2 regions of the Streptomyces sp. L500 genome follow, and region 1 is predicted to be linked to the other one. Evidence: riboswitches for the same ligand, from Rfam matches in the RefSeq annotation. Region 1 holds a riboswitch; the other holds the start of a gene.
What was found. Region 1 has a riboswitch for cobalamin ahead of cobN (cobaltochelatase subunit CobN). Riboswitches for the same ligand answer to the same signal wherever they lie in the genome.
Positions count from the first base shown of each region.

Region 2: linked by a shared signal. The riboswitch ahead of ACX9I7_RS14560 (cobalamin biosynthesis protein) and the one ahead of cobN (cobaltochelatase subunit CobN) in region 1 are both predicted to bind cobalamin.

Region 1 is NZ_JBTOLC010000009.1:83,806-91,540, forward strand. It holds gene ACX9I7_RS11885 (precorrin-8X methylmutase) at 1-401, opposite strand, end outside; gene ACX9I7_RS11890 (cobalamin biosynthesis protein CobG) at 449-1,792, opposite strand; cobalamin riboswitch at 1,885-2,016, shown strand; gene cobN (cobaltochelatase subunit CobN) at 2,050-5,733, shown strand; gene rox (rifampin monooxygenase) at 5,803-7,272, opposite strand; gene ACX9I7_RS11905 (VWA domain-containing protein) at 7,464-7,735, shown strand, end outside.
Region 2 is NZ_JBTOLC010000012.1:134,713-142,447, reverse strand. It holds gene ACX9I7_RS14575 (Asp23/Gls24 family envelope stress response protein) at 1-111, shown strand, start outside; gene ACX9I7_RS14570 (DUF6286 domain-containing protein) at 108-725, shown strand; gene amaP (alkaline shock response membrane anchor protein AmaP) at 769-1,365, shown strand; cobalamin riboswitch at 1,493-1,612, shown strand; gene ACX9I7_RS14560 (cobalamin biosynthesis protein) at 1,670-2,632, shown strand; gene ACX9I7_RS14555 (cobyric acid synthase) at 2,641-4,215, shown strand; gene ACX9I7_RS14550 (putative cobaltochelatase) at 4,215-6,323, shown strand; gene cobO (cob(I)yrinic acid a,c-diamide adenosyltransferase) at 6,323-6,922, shown strand; gene ACX9I7_RS14540 (cobyrinate a,c-diamide synthase) at 6,916-7,735, shown strand, end outside.

The sequences.
Region 1 (7,735 bases):
CTGTCGCGCCACAGCTCCAGCGCCGCCGCGCTGCGGGTCGTGCCCATGCGCCGCGCCAGCTCCGGCACGGCGGGGTCGGCGAGGGTGCACACCACCTCGTTGTCCGCGGGCAGCCGCTTGCGGGTGACGCCGCTGGCGACCATGTTCGCGTCGCACAGGATCGGCGCGCCCGCGAGCAGCGCCTCGCGGGCCCGGGCCACGACCCCCGGCGAGTACGCGAGGTCCTGGACCAGGTCGGTCATGCCGCAGGCGTGGATCATGCGGACCGCGACCCGGCTGACGTCGGGCGGCAGCCCGCCGAGGTCCGCCTCGGCGCGGATGGTGGCGAAGGACTGGCGGTAGATGGACGCGCCGTCCTTGTCGTAGTCGAACACTGTGCCCTCGCTCGCTGGGTGATGCATGTCGCTGGGTTCTGCTCTGTGTTGGGTCGGCCGCCGCCGCGGTGCGCTCAGCCGCGCGGGCCGTCGGTCGTCGTCGTGGCCGGCGTCGTCGTGGGGGTCGGGTTTCGTGCCGCCGTCACGGCCTCCGCCGTGCCTGAACGGGCGGCCACGGCGACCGTCGCCTCTTCCGCCCCGTGCCGCACGGCGACCCGGTAGCCGTCGCCGGTCGCCAGGACGTCGACCCACCGGCCGCCGGGGTGGCCGCAGCGCCGCTCGCACCCGGACCAGTACACGGGCAGCGTCCCGGGCCCGCCAGGGCGCGCGGCCGCCAGGGAGGCGGCCGCGTCGGCCCGTACATCCGCGAGGGACTTGACGCACCCCGGTCGGCCGGTGCAGGCGCCCGCGCCGTGCCAGGGGGAGGCGGCGGAGACGACCAGTCCCGCGTCCCCGAGTCCGGCGAGGCGCGCGGCGGCCACCGGGGCGGTGAGCCCGGGGACGACGACGCCGCGCCAGGGCGTCACCCGGAGTTCACCGTCGCCGTCCTGACCGGCCGTCCGGGCGAGGAGCCGCCACTGGGCGGAGGTCAGCCGGCCCAGGGGCGCGGCCACCGACAGGGCCCACCGCCCCCCGGGACCCTGAACCGCTCCGGGGGCGGCCGGGGCACCGAGGGGGAGCGTGGCGCTCGGCGCGGGCGCGGAGCCGATGCCGGCCGCCGCCAGCCGGTCCGCGAGCCGCTCCGGGCGCGGCCGCAGCGCGGGGGCCAGTTCGTGGACGCGCCACGCCTTGCCGCCGTTCTCGCGCAGCGCCGCCAGGAACTCACGGGCCGCCAGAACCGCCGCGCGCGGCGCGTCCTCGGCGGCGACGCGCAGGGCGTCGGGGCCGGGGCCGAAGCACAGGAGGGCCTGGTGGCCGCCCTCGGTTGCGATCAATGTCACATCGGGTGCGAGGGCGGCGATGTCGCCCCGGCCGTCGTCGAGTCCGAAGAGGAAACGGCCCGAGAGGTCCGTGAGCTCGTCCGACGAGCAGAGCAGGCCGTCGAGTTCCCGCACCCAGGGCCGAATGTCCGTGAAGCCCTTTCCGTCCAGGCCGGACAGGGGGGAGGCCGCGACATTGCGGATGCGGTCGTGCCGGTCCGAGGGCAGCAGCCCGGCCTCGCGCAGCCGGGCGCCCAGGGCGGCGCCGCAGCCGTCGGGAAGGGCGCGCAGCTGGACGTTGCCACGGGAGGTGAGGTCGAGGCGGCCGTCGGACAAGTCGTCGGCGAGGTCGGCGAGTACGTCGGCCTGACGTGCTGTCAGCAGCCCGCCGGGCAGGCGCACGCGGGCCAGCGCCCCGTCATCCGCCGTGTGCAGCCGCAGCGCGCCGGGGCAGGCGTCGCCGCGCTCGCGACCAGGGGGTTCGGGGGGAGTGGACATGGCGGCGAGCATACCGACGGGGGAAGAAGTCAGCCCCTCCGGCGTTTGAGGAGCGGGGGTCCGGGGGCAGAGCCCCCGGAAGGAACGTCCTGGCTACTATGACTCTCGCCAGCGACGGCGACAGGGGAGGAAGCCGGTGTGATCCCGGCACGGTCCCGCCACTGTGTGCCCGGCAGCGCGAGCGCGCGGCCGCGGTGAGTCAGGAACTCCCGCCGTCCTCCCACCGCCCGGGGCGCGGACCCCGAGGAAGGCATGCTGTGATCCTGCTCCTGTCGACGTCCGACACCGACCTGCTCAGCGCCCGAGCGGCCGGCGGTCCGGTCCCCTACCGGCTCGCCAACCCCGCCCGGCTCGCCCTCGACGACCTCCCGGCCCTGCTGGACGGCACCGACCTCGTCGTCGTGCGCCTCCTCGGCGGGCTGCGCGCCTGGGAGGAGGGGCTCGACCAGCTGCTGGCCGGCCCGCGCCCCGTCGTCGTCCTCACCGGCGAACAGGCCCCCGACGCCCAGCTGATGGAGGCGTCCACCGTCCCCGTCGGCATCGCCGCCGAGGCCCACGCCTACCTCGCCCACGGCGGCCCCGCCAACCTCGAACAGCTGGCCCGCTTCCTCTCCGACACCGTGCTGCTCACCGGCCACGGCTTCGAGCCGCCGGCCGCCGCCCCCGCGTGGGGCGCGCTGGAGCGCACGCCCGAGCCCGGCGCGTCCGGCCCGCTCGTCGCCGTGCTCTACTACCGCGCCCACCACATGAGCGGCAACACCGCCTTCATCGAGGCGCTGTGCGAACAGATCGAGCGGGCCGGCGGCCGCGCCCTCCCCCTGTACGTGGCCTCGCTGCGCGCCCCCGAGCCCGAGCTGATCGACGCCCTGCGCGACGCCGACGCGATCGTCACCACCGTCCTCGCCGCCGGCGGCACCCGGCCCGCCGACGCCTCCGCCGGAGGCGACGACGAGTCCTGGGACGCCGGCGCGCTCGCCGCCCTCGACGTGCCCATCCTCCAGGCCCTCTGCCTGACCGGCACCCGGGAGGCATGGGCGGAGAACGACGAGGGGCTCTCCCCGCTCGACTCCGCCACCCAGGTCGCCGTGCCCGAGTTCGACGGCCGCATCATCACCGTCCCCTTCTCCTTCAAGGAGATCGACGCGGACGGCCTGCCCGCGTACGTCCCCGACCCCGAGCGCGCCGCCCGCGTCGCCGGAATCGCCGTGCGCCACGCCCGCCTCCGCCACATCCCCGCCGCCGAGAAGCGGCTGGCGCTCGTCCTCTCCGCGTACCCCACCAAGCACTCCCGCATCGGCAACGCCGTCGGCCTCGACACCCCCGCCAGCGCCGTCGCCCTGCTGCGCCGGCTGCGCGAGGAGGGCTACGACTTCGGCGACGAGGAGGTCCCCGGCCTCGCGTCCGGCGACGGCGACGAGCTCATCTACGCCCTCATCGAGGCGGGCGGCCACGACCAGGACTGGCTGACGGAGGAGCAGCTGGCCCGCAACCCCGTCCGCATCCCGGCCGCCGACTACAAGCGCTGGTACGACCGGCTCCCCGCCGAGCTGCGCGAGGCCGTCGAGGAGCACTGGGGCCCGGCGCCCGGCGAGATGTTCGTCGACCGCAGCCGCAACCCCGAGGGCGACATCGTCCTCGCCGCCCTGCGCCGCGGCAACCTGCTGATCCTCATCCAGCCGCCGCGCGGCTTCGGCGAGAACCCCATCGCCATCTACCACGACCCCGACCTGCCGCCCTCGCACCACTACCTCGCCGCCTACCGCTGGATCGCCGCCTCGCGAGAGGACGGCGGCTTCGGCGCCGACGCGATGGTCCACCTGGGCAAGCACGGCAACCTGGAGTGGCTGCCCGGCAAGAACGCCGGCCTGTCCGCCGCCTGCGGCCCCGACGCGGCCCTCGGCGACCTGCCGCTGGTCTACCCGTTCCTCGTCAACGACCCCGGCGAGGGCACCCAGGCCAAGCGCCGCGCCCACGCCACGCTCGTCGACCACCTCGTGCCGCCCATGGCCCGCGCCGACTCCTACGGCGACATCGCGCGCCTGGAGCAGCTCCTCGACGAGTACGCGCAGATCTCCTCGATGGACCCGGCCAAGCTCCCCGCGATCCGCGCCCAGATCTGGACGCTCATCCAGGCCGCCCGGCTCGACCACGACCTGGGCATGGAGGAGCGCCCGGACGACGACGGCTTCGACGACTTCCTCCTGCACGTCGACGGCTGGCTCTGCGAGGTGAAGGACGCCCAGATCCGCGACGGCCTCCACGTGCTGGGCGGCGCGCCCACGGGTGAGGCGCGGGTGAACCTCGTCCTGTCGATCCTCCGTGCCCGCCAGATCTGGGGCGGCACGACGGCCCTGCCGGGCCTCCGCGAAGCCCTGGGCCTGGACGAGTCGGCGGCGACCCGCACGACGGCCGACGAGGCGGAGGCGGAAGCCCGCGCGCTGGTCGAGGCGATGGAGGCGGCGAACTGGGACCCGGCCGCCATCCCGACCGTTGTGGGCAATCGTCCCGCAGGGCGATGGGGGTCCCCCCTGCTCGAGCGAAGCCGAGAGCTTGGGGGAGGGCGGGCACAACCCACGGTGCCGGGCACCGATCCGGTGTCGGCCGTCCTGGACTTCGCGGCCCGCGAGGTCGTCCCGCGCCTGGCCGGTACCACGGCCGAACTCGACAACGCCGTCAAGGCGTTGGCGGGCGGCTTCGTCCCGGCAGGCCCCTCCGGCTCCCCGCTCCGCGGGCTGGTCAACGTCCTCCCCACCGGCCGCAACTTCTACTCCGTCGACCCCAAGGCCGTCCCCAGCCGCCTCGCCTGGGAGACCGGCCAGGCCCTCGCGGACTCCCTCCTGGAGCGCTACCGCACGGACAACGGCGAGTGGCCGGAGTCCGTGGGCCTGTCCCTGTGGGGCACGAGCGCGATGCGCACGGCGGGCGACGACGTGGCCGAGGCGCTGGCGCTGCTGGGCGTCCGCCCGGTCTGGGACGAGGCGTCGCGCCGCGTCACGGGCCTGGAACCCATCCCGCCGGAGGAGCTGGGCCGCCCCCGCGTCGACGTCACGCTGCGCATCAGCGGCTTCTTCCGCGACGCGTTCCCGCACGTCATCGGCCTGCTGGACGACGCCGTACGGCTCGCCGCCGGCCTCGACGAGCCGCACGACCGGAACTTCGTCCGCGCCCACGCCCAGGCCGACCTCGCCGCCCACGGCGACGAACGCCGCGCCACCACCCGGATCTTCGGCTCCCGCCCGGGCACGTACGGCGCGGGCCTGCTCCAGCTCATCGACAGCCGCGACTGGCGCACCGACGCGGACCTGGCCGAGGTCTACACGGTCTGGGGCGGCTACGCCTACGGCCGGGGCCTGGAGGGCCGCCCGGCCCGCGAGGAGATGGAGACGGCCTACAAGCGCATCGCGGTCGCGGCGAAGAACACCGACACCCGCGAGCACGACATCGCCGACTCCGACGACTACTTCCAGTACCACGGCGGCATGGTCGCCACGGTGAAGGCCCTCAAGGGCACGGCCCCCGCCGCGTACATCGGCGACTCCACCCGCCCCGAGACGGTCCGCACCCGCACCCTCGTCGAGGAGACGTCCCGCGTCTTCCGCGCCCGGGTGGTCAACCCCCGCTGGATCGAGGCGATGCGCCGCCACGGCTACAAGGGCGCCTTCGAACTCGCCGCCACCGTCGACTACCTCTTCGGCTACGACGCCACCACGGGCGTCGTCCCCGACTGGATGTACGACAAGCTCGCCCAGACCTACGCCCTGGACCCGGAGAACCGGGCCTTCCTGGAGGAGGCCAACCCCTGGGCCCTCCACGGCATCGCCGAGCGACTCCTGGAGGCCGAGAGCCGCGGCATGTGGGCCAAGCCGGACGCGGAGACGCTGGAGGCGCTGCGGCAGCTGTTCCTGGAGACGGAAGGGAACCTGGAGGGCGGCGACGACTGAGCCGGCGGGCCGGAGCAGGCCGGTTCCGGCCCGGAGCACCCGGGCCGGAACCGCGCGCCGACCGTGCGCTCAGCCGACGGGCGCGCCGAACCACTCGGGCAGGTGGGCGAGCAGGTCGTCCTGGTCGTCACCGGCCCATGCCACGTGGCCGTCCGGCCGCAGCAGCACGGCGGGCGCGTCCAGTTCCTCGCTGACGTCGACGACGTGGTCGACCCGGTCCGCCCAGCCCGCCACCGAGAGCCGGCCGGTCTGGTCGAGCAGCAGACCGCGGCCGCCGCGCGTCAGCTCGTACAGGCGGCCGTTCTTCAGCCGCACGTCCCGCATCCGCTTGCCGAGCAGCTCGTGGCCCTCGCCGAAGTCGTAGCGGACCCCGACCGCCGTGATCTTCTCGATCAGGTACCGGTTCACCTCCTCGAAGTCCATCAGCTCCGACACCAGCCGCCGCACGGACCGGCCGCCCGCGTCGGTGGACATCAGCAGCATCTGCGCGCGGGTGTTGTCCAGCACGTCGGCGCCCACCGGGTGGCGTTCGGCGTGGTAGGTGTCCAGCAGCCCCTCGGGGGCCCAGCCGGCCACCTCGGCGGCGAGCTTCCAGCCGAGGTTGAACGCGTCCTGGACGCCGAGGTTGAGGCCCTGCCCGCCGGTCGGCGGGTGGATGTGCGCGGCGTCGCCGGCCAGCAGCACCCGGCCCGCGCGGTAGCGCTCGGCCTGCCGGGTGGCGTCGCCGAACCGGGAGAGCCAGCGCGGCGAGTGCACACCGAAGTCGGTCCCGGCGGTCGCCCGCAGCCGCAGCTGGAACTCCTCCAGGGTCGGCGGGACCGTCCGGTCCTCGGCCACCCCCTCGGCGGGCACGATGACGCGGAACGTCCCGTCCCCCAGCGGCATGGCGCCGAACCGCTGCTGGGTCTTGCGGACTTCGGCCATCACGGCCGTCAGCTCCTCCATCGGCGTGGTGAGCTCCATCTCGCCTATCAGCGTCTCCACCCTGCTGGGCTCGCCGGGGAAGGCGATGCCGGCGAGCTTGCGGACCGTGCTGCGGCCGCCGTCGCAGCCGACGAGGTAACGGGAGCGCAGCCGTGTGCCTCCCCCGCCGGCTACGCCCTCATTGGCGGGGGTGCCCCCATTCGCCAGTTCGACCGTCACCCCTTCGTCGTCCTGGCTCAGCCCGACGAGCTCGCAGCCGCGCCGGATCTCGGCGCCGGCCGCGGTGGCGTGCTCCTCCAGCAGGCGGTCGGTGACGGTCTGCGGGATGCCGAGGACGTACGGATGCGCGGTGTCCATCCCCGCCGGCCACGGCTTGCCGATGCCGGCGAAGAAGCCGCCGACCCCTTCGTGCTTCGTGCCGTTCGCGAGGAACGTCTCCAGCAGGCCCCGCTGGTCCATCACCTCGATGCTGCGCACGTGGAGGCCCATCGCCCGGACCATCGCGGCGGGCCGCGGTTCCTTCTCCAGCACGACCACGCGCACGCCGTGCAGCCGCAGCTCACTCGCCAGCATCAGGCCGGTCGGTCCGCTGCCCACAACGATCACGTCGATCATCACACATCTCATTTCCGCAGATCCTGGCTTCGCCGGGTGATTGTGCGGTATGACCGGGGCCTTGCGGCAAGGCCCCCGGTGCGCTATATGTTGAGCATGGCGAGGAATGGTTGCGTTCCTCGCCTTTGTCATGCGCCGGGTGCGCCGGTACGCCGGCGACGGCCCCTCCGCGGGGCACTAGGATCCTTTGGATGATCATCAGAAAACGGCTGGCGGCCGGGGCCTGCGCCCTGCTCGCCGCCCTGGCCCTGGGCGTCACACCGGCGAACGCCGCCGACGGGCCCTCGAAGGATTCCCCGAAGGTCGAGCTGGTCCTCGACGTCAGCGGTTCGATGCGCGCGACGGACATCGACGGGCAGTCGCGCATGACGGCCGCCAAGGAGGCGTTCAACGAGGTCATCGACGGGACGCCGGAGAGCGTCCGGCTCGGCATCCGCACGCTCGGCGCCTCCTACGCCGGTGA
Region 2 (7,735 bases), on a different contig from region 1:
GCCGAGCGCGTCGGGGAACTGACGGGCATGGAGGTGCCCGAGGTGCTGATCACGGTCGAGCGGCTGCACTCCGCGCACACCGGCCGGCTGTCGGGGGTGCGGGTGCGATGAGCGGTCCCGTGTCACTGGAGAAGACGGCCGAGGAGGAGGCGCCCCGGGCCGTCGGGGGCGGCCGCGTCCCCCGCTTCCGTTCCCCGCGCAGGCTGCCCGCCACGCTGGTCGCGGCGGTGACCCTGACCGTCGCCGGGCTCTTCCTCTACGACGTCGCCGCCGTCCGCGCCGGCCGCCCCGCCATGGCCTGGCGCCGGCACCTGGCCCATGAGCTGGCGACCCGTCACCTCGGTGACGGACTGGTGGTCGCCGGCGCGGTGGTGGCCGTCCTCGCCGGCTGCTGGCTGCTCGTCCTCGCCCTCACCCCGGGCCTGCGCGGAGTGCTGCCGATGCGCCGCGCGGAGGGCGCGGGCGACGACGGGGTCCACGCCGGGCTGGAGCGCGGGGCGGCGGCCCTGGTGCTGCGCGACCGGGTGATGGAGGTCCCCGGCGTCCAGGCCGTCCGCGTCGACGTGGGCCGGCGCGTGGTCCGCGCCCGGGCCCGCTCCCACTTCCGGGACCTGGACGAGGTACGGACGGACGTGAACACCGTACTGGCCGAGGGCGTCCGGGAGTTGGGGCTCGCCCGGGAGCCGTCCCTGTCCGTGCACGTACGACGCCCTGCGAAGAGGTGACCGGGGTGGGGTGGTTCTCGCAGTGCCCGGGGTGGTTCTCGCGATGCTGAGGATCGTCAACCGGCTGCTGACCGGGCTCGCCGGAGCGCTGCTGGTGGCGCTCGGCGCCGCCGTGCTGATCGGCGCGCTGGACCTGCCGCGCCACTGGGGCTTCGAACTGCCGTCGGCCTGGCCGTTCACCGGCCCGGACGACGTGCTGCTGCCCACCGCGGACCTGCGGAGGTGGCGCGGCAGGGGATGGTGGTGGCCGGCGGTCGTCGCCGTCCTGGCCGTCGTCGTCCTGCTGTCCGCGTGGTGGCTCTCGGCCCAGGCCCGCCGGGGCCGGCTGCGCGAGGTGGTGGTCCACAGCGGCGGCGGAGAGGTGGCGTCGGTGCGGGGGCGGGCGCTGGAGGAAGTGATGGAGGCGGAGGCCGAGGAGCTGCCGGGGGTGGAACGGGCGGCCGTCGTACTGTCGGGACGCCGGACGGCGCCCCGGGCACGGATCGTCCTGACACTGGGGGCGCGCGGGGCACCGGGGGTGGCGTTGGCGCGGCTGCGCGAGGAAGTCCTGCGCCACGCGCGGGTGTCGGCCGGGCTGACGCGCCTCCCGACGGAGGTGCGGTTGCGGGCCGTGCGGCACCGGGCGGAACGGGTGGGGTGACGGGGCTCCGCCCCGCTCGCCGCCGTCGGTGCTTCTCCCCCGTGGCGACGGCGGGGGCGCAGGTCAGGGCGAGTTGACGCCCCTTCCCACCGCGTGGTGGACTTCCGGAGCCAAACGGCGACAGCAGAGGAAGCCGGTGCGAATCCGGCGCGGTCCCGCCACTGTCACCGGGGAGTGTCCCCCCAACCGATGGCCACGGCGCGAGCCGGAAGGCCGGGGGCGGCGCGGATCCGGGAGCCAGGAGACTCTGGTCGCCGTCACGTCGAGCCAGGGCGCGGACCCTGAGTGAGGACACCGCTTCGCCATGCCCGGCCGCGATCGCTTCTCCTTCGCGTACGGCGCCGCCCTCGGGTTCGCCTGCGACCTGCTCCTCGGCGACCCCCGCCGCGGCCATCCCGTCGCCGCGTTCGGCCGGGCCGCGCAGGCCGTCGAACGCCGGCTGTGGCGCGACCACCGGGGGTACGGCACGCTCCACGCCCTCGTCTGCGCCGGTGGCGCGGCCGCCGGGGCCGGGCTGCTGGCCCGCGCCGCGCGAGGCCACCGCGCGGCCGAGATCGCGCTGACCGCCGCCGCCACCTGGTCCGTCCTGGGCGGCACGTCCCTGGGCCGGGAGGCCCGGGCCATCGGCGGCGCGCTGGCCGCCGGGGACGTGGAGGTCGCCCGGGAGCGGCTGCCGCACCTGTGCGGCCGCGACCCGCAGGCGCTGGACGCGCAGCAGATCGCCCGGGCCGTGGTGGAGTCCGTCGCCGAGAACACCTCCGACGCCGTCGTGGGCGCCCTCGTCTGGGGCGCCCTGGGGGGCGTGCCCGGGCTCGTGGGCTTCCGGGCGGTCAACACCCTGGACGCCATGGTGGGTCACAAGTCGCCCCGGCTGCGGCGGTTCGGCTGGGCGTCGGCCCGGCTCGACGACGTCGTCGGCTGGCCGGGCGCCCGGCTGACCGCCGCGCTCACGGTCCTCGCCGGGCCCGACCCGCGCGGCGCGCTGCGCGTGGCCCGGCGCGACGCCTCCCGCCACCCCAGCCCCAACGCCGGGCCGGTCGAGGCCGCCTTCGCCGGGGCCCTGGGCGTACGGCTCGGCGGCACCCTCGCCTACGCGGGGCGCGTCGAGCACCGCCCGGTGCTGGGCGAGGAGAACCGTCCGGTGCGGACGGCGGACATCGAGCGCGCGGTCCGGCTCTCGCGCCGGGTGTCGCTGCTGGCCCTGGGGACGGCGGTCACGGCCCGTACGGTGGGCAGCCTGTTCAGGAACGCGGGGAGGAATCGGTGACAGTCTCGGTGACAGCCGACAGGAGCGGGCGCACGGGCCCGCCGGGCGGGGGCCTGCTGGTGGCCGGGACCACCTCGGACGCGGGCAAGAGCGTGGTCACGGCCGGCATCTGCCGCTGGCTGGTCCGCAAGGGCGTCAAGGTCGCGCCGTTCAAGGCGCAGAACATGTCCCTCAACTCCTTCGTGACGCGCGACGGCGCGGAGATAGGGCGCGCGCAGGCGATGCAGGCCGCCGCCGCCCGCGTCGAGCCGAGCGCGCTCATGAACCCGGTGCTGCTCAAGCCCGGCAGCGACCGCAGCAGCCAGGTCGTCCTCATGGGCAAGCCGGTGGGCGAACTCAGCGCCCGCGGCTACCACGCGGGACGCCAGGAGCAGCTGTTCGGCACGGTGACGGAGTGCCTGGCCGAGCTGCGGCGCACCCACGACGCCGTGATCTGCGAGGGCGCCGGCAGCCCCGCCGAGATCAACCTGCGCCGCTCCGACATCGTCAACATGGGCATCGCCCGCGCCGCGCGCCTGCCCGTGGTCGTCGTCGGCGATATCGACCGGGGCGGCGTCTTCGCCTCCTTCTTCGGTACGACAGCGCTGCTCTCCCCCGAGGACCAGGAGCTGATAGCGGGCTACGTGGTCAACAAGTTCCGGGGCGACGTGAGCCTGCTGGAGCCTGGGCTGGAGATGCTGCGCGACCTGACGGGCCGGCGGACGTTCGGCGTGCTGCCGTTCGCCCACGGCCTGGGCATCGACGAGGAGGACGGCCTGCGGGTGTCCCTGCGCGGCGCGGTCCGCGAGTCCGTGGTCGCCCCGCCGCACGGCGCGGACGTCCTGCGGGTCGCCGTGTGCGCGGTGCCGCTGATGTCGAACTTCACGGACGTCGACGCGCTGGCCGCCGAACCCGGCGTCGTCGTGCGGTTCGTGGACCGCCCCGAGGAGCTCGCCGACGCCGACCTGGTCGTCGTACCCGGCACGCGCGGCACGGTACGGGCGCTCGCGTGGCTGCGCGAACGCGGGCTCGCCGACGCCCTCGCGCGGCGGGCGGCGGAGGGCCGCCCGGTGCTGGGCGTCTGCGGCGGCTTCCAGCTGCTGGGCGAGCGGATCGACGACGACGTCGAGTCGAAGGCGGGCACGGTCGAGGGCCTGGGCCTGCTGCCGGTGCGCGTGCGGTTCGCGGTGGAGAAGACCCTGGCCCGGCCGGTCGGCGAGGCCCTGGGCGAGCACGTGGAGGGCTACGAGATCCACCACGGCGTGGCCGAGGTGCTGGGCGGGGACGAGCCGTTCCTCGACGGGTGCCGGGTGGGCGCGGTGTGGGGCACGCACTGGCACGGCTCGCTGGAGAGCGACGGCTTCCGCCGGGCGTTCCTGCGCCGGGTCGCGGAAGCGGCCGGACGGGCGTTCGTCCCCGCGCCCGACACGTCGTTCGGGGCGCTGCGGGAGGAGCAGCTCGACCGGCTGGGCGACCTCGTCGAGGAGCACGCGGACACGGACGCGCTGCTGCGCCTGATCGAGGACGGGGTGCCGGGCGGACTGCCGTTCATACCGCCCGGGGCGCCGCCACTGACCCGTTCCCTCCAGGGAGGCAACCGCTGATGTCCTCGTCCACCTATCCGTTCACCGCGATCGTCGGCATGGACGACATGCGGCTGGGCCTCCTGCTCAACGCGATCTCGCCGTCGATCGGCGGCGTCCTCGTGCGCGGCGAGAAGGGCACCGCGAAGACCACCACCGTCCGGGCCCTGGCGGCGCTGCTGCCCGAGGTCGTGACCGTCACGGGCTGCCGGTTCTCCTGCGACCCGGCGGCCCCGGACCCCCACTGCCCGGACGGTCCCCACGCGGGCGGCGACGCGGACGATGCCGGTGCGGCCCGCCCGGCGCGGATGGTCGAGCTGCCCGTCGGCGCGTCCGAGGACCGCCTCGTCGGCTCGCTCGACATCGAGCGGGCGCTGGGCGAGGGCGTCAAGGCGTTCGAGCCCGGCCTGCTGGCCGCCGCGCACCGGGGCGTGCTCTACGTCGACGAGGTCAACCTGCTGGGCGACCACCTCGTGGACAGCCTGCTGGACGCGGCGGCGACCGGTGTCTCCTCCGTCGAGCGCGAGGGCGTCTCCGTGCGCCACGCCTCCCGCTTCCTCCTCGTGGGCACCATGAACCCCGAGGAGGGCGAGCTGCGCCCGCAGCTCCTCGACCGCTTCGGGCTGACCGTCGAGGTCGCGGCCTCGCGCGAGACCGAGGAGCGCGTCGAGGTCGTGCGCCGACGTCTCGCCTTCGACGAGGACCCGGCGGCCTTCGCCGCCAAGTGGGCGCCGGAGGAGGACGCGCTGCGCGAGCGCATCGCGGCCGCGCGGGCGCTGCTGCCGGGCGTACGGCTCGGGGACGGCGCGCTGCGCCGGATCGCGGCGGTGTGCGCCGGGTTCGAGGTGGACGGGATGCGCGCGGACATCGTGACAGCGCGCACCTCTGCCGCGCTGGCCGCGTGGGCGGGGCGAACGGATGTCACGACGGCGGACGTACGACAGGCGGCACTGCTGTCGCTGCCCCACCGGCGCCGCCGGAACCCCTTCGACGCGCCCGGTCTGGACGAGGACAGGCTGGACGAGATCCTCGCCGGGTTCGAGGACGAGGAGCCCGAGCCGGAACCGGAGCCGGACGGTCCTGAGCCGGACGGTGACGGCCCCGAGGGCCCGGAGGGCCCGGACGACGGACCGGGTGGCGGCCCGGACGGCGGTGGTCAGCCTCCGCAGGGGGCGGGCGACGGACCGGCCGCCACCACGGACGACGTACCGCCGCAGCGTCAGGAGCCGGGGCACGAGCGCGCCCGGCAGGAGGCGTCGGCCTCCGGGAGCGACGACGGCGGGGAGGCCCCCGCTGTCGCAGCCGCTGAGCCGTTCCGGACCCGGCGGTTCACCGTCCCCGGCCTCGGCGAGGGCGCCGACGGGCGCCGCTCGCGCGCGCTCACGGCGCACGGCCGGACGACGGGGGCGCGCCGGCCGCGCGGGGGCGCGCTGTCGAAGCTGCACCTCGCCGCGACCGTCCAGGCCGCCGCCCCGCACCAGCGGGCGCGGGGCCGGGGCGGTCCCGGGCTGGTCGTCCGACGCGACGACCTGCGCGAAGCCGTGCGCGAGGGGCGCGAGGGAAACCTGGTGCTGTTCGTCGTGGACGCCTCCGGCTCCATGGCGGCCCGCAAGCGGATGAGCGCGGTCAAGGGCGCGGTGCTCTCCCTGCTGATGGACGCCTACCAGCGCCGCGACAAGATCGGGATGGTGACGTTCCGGGGCACCGGCGCGACGGTGGCGCTGCCGCCGACGTCGTCCGTCGAGGCGGGCGCGGCCCGGCTGGAGAAGCTGCCGACGGGCGGCCGGACGCCGCTGGCGGCGGGCCTGCTCCAGGCCCACGAGGTACTGCGCGTGGAGCGCATGCGCGATCCGTCGCGCCGTCCGCTGCTGGTCGTCGTGACCGACGGACGGGCGACGGGCGGCGTGGAACCGCTGGCGCGCGCCGCGCGCGCGGCCGGGCTGCTCGCGGGCTCCGGCATCGCGTCGGTGGTCGTGGACTGCGAGGCCGGTCCGGTGCGGCTCGGCCTGGCGGGCGAGCTGGGCCGGGCGCTCGGCGGGCCGGTCGTGACCCTCGACGACCTGCGCGCGGAGAATGTCTCCGCGCTGGTACGCACCGTACGGAACACCGACTCACGGAGGGCCGCGTAATGCCCCAGGGACAGCCGACCGTCGTACCCGACGACGGGCTCACCACACGTCAGCGCCGCAACCGGCCGCTGGTCCTCGTCCACACCGGCATCGGCAAGGGCAAGTCGACGGCGGCCTTCGGGCTGGCGCTGCGCGCCTGGAACCAGGGCTGGCCGATCGGGGTGTTCCAGTTCGTGAAGTCCGCGAAGTGGAAGGTCGGCGAGGAGAACGCGCTGCGGGTGCTGGGCGCCTCCGGCGAGGGCGGCACGGTCGACTGGCACAAGATGGGCGAGGGCTGGTCCTGGATCCAGCGCGATTCCGAACTGAGCAACGAGGAGAAGGCGCGGGAGGGCTGGGAGCAGGTCAAGCGCGACCTGGCGGCGGAGACGTACCGGCTCTACGTGCTGGACGAGTTCGCGTACCCGATGCACTGGGGCTGGATCGACACGGACGAGGTGATCGAGGTGCTGCGGGACCGCCCCGGCACCCAGCACGTCGTCATCACCGGCCGCAACGCCCCGGAGAAGCTGCTGGACTTCGCGGATCTGGTGACGGACATGTCCAAGGTCAAGCACCCGATGGACGCCGGTCAGAAGGGCCAGCGGGGCATCGAGTGGTGAGTACGCACGTCCCCCGCCTGGTCATCGCCGCGCCGGCCTCCGGCAGCGGCAAGACCACGGTGGCCACCGGCCTGATGCGGGCCTTCGCGGACGCGGGGCTCGCGGTCTCCCCCCACAAGGTGGGTCCCGACTACATCGACCCGGGCTACCACGCCCTCGCGACCGGCCGCCCGGGCCGCAACCTCGACGCCTATATGTGCGGCCCGGAGCGCGTGGCCCCGCTGTTCCTCCACGGGGCGGCGGGCTGCGACGTGGCGGTCGTCGAGGGCGTCATGGGCCTGTACGACGGCGCGGCCGGGCAGGGCGAGCTGGCCTCCACGGCCCATGTGGCGAAGCTCCTGCGGGCGCCGGTGGTGCTCGTCGTCGACGCGTCGTCGCAGTCGCGGTCGGTGGCGGCGCTGGTGCACGGCTTCGCCTCCTGGGACCCGGAGGTCCGGGTCGCGGGCGTCATCCTCAACAAGGTCGGCTCGGACCGCCACGAGGCGCTGCTGCGGGAGGCGCTGGAGGAGTCGGGGGTGGCGGTGCTGGGCGCCGTGCGGCGCGCCGGGCAGGTGCACACGCCGTCCCGCCACCTGGGCCTGGTCCCCGTGGCCGAGCGGCGCGCGGACGCGGTGGAGGCGGTGGCGGAGTTCGCCGCGCGCGTCCGGCAGGGCTGCGACCTGAAGGCCCTCCTCGCTCTGGCCCACAGCGCCCCGCCGCTGGCGGAGGAGCCGTGGGACCCGTCCCCGGGGGCTCCGCCCCCGGACCCCCGCTCCTCAAACGCCGGAGGGGCTGGATATGCCCCCGTGATCGCCGTGGCCGGCGGCCCGGCCT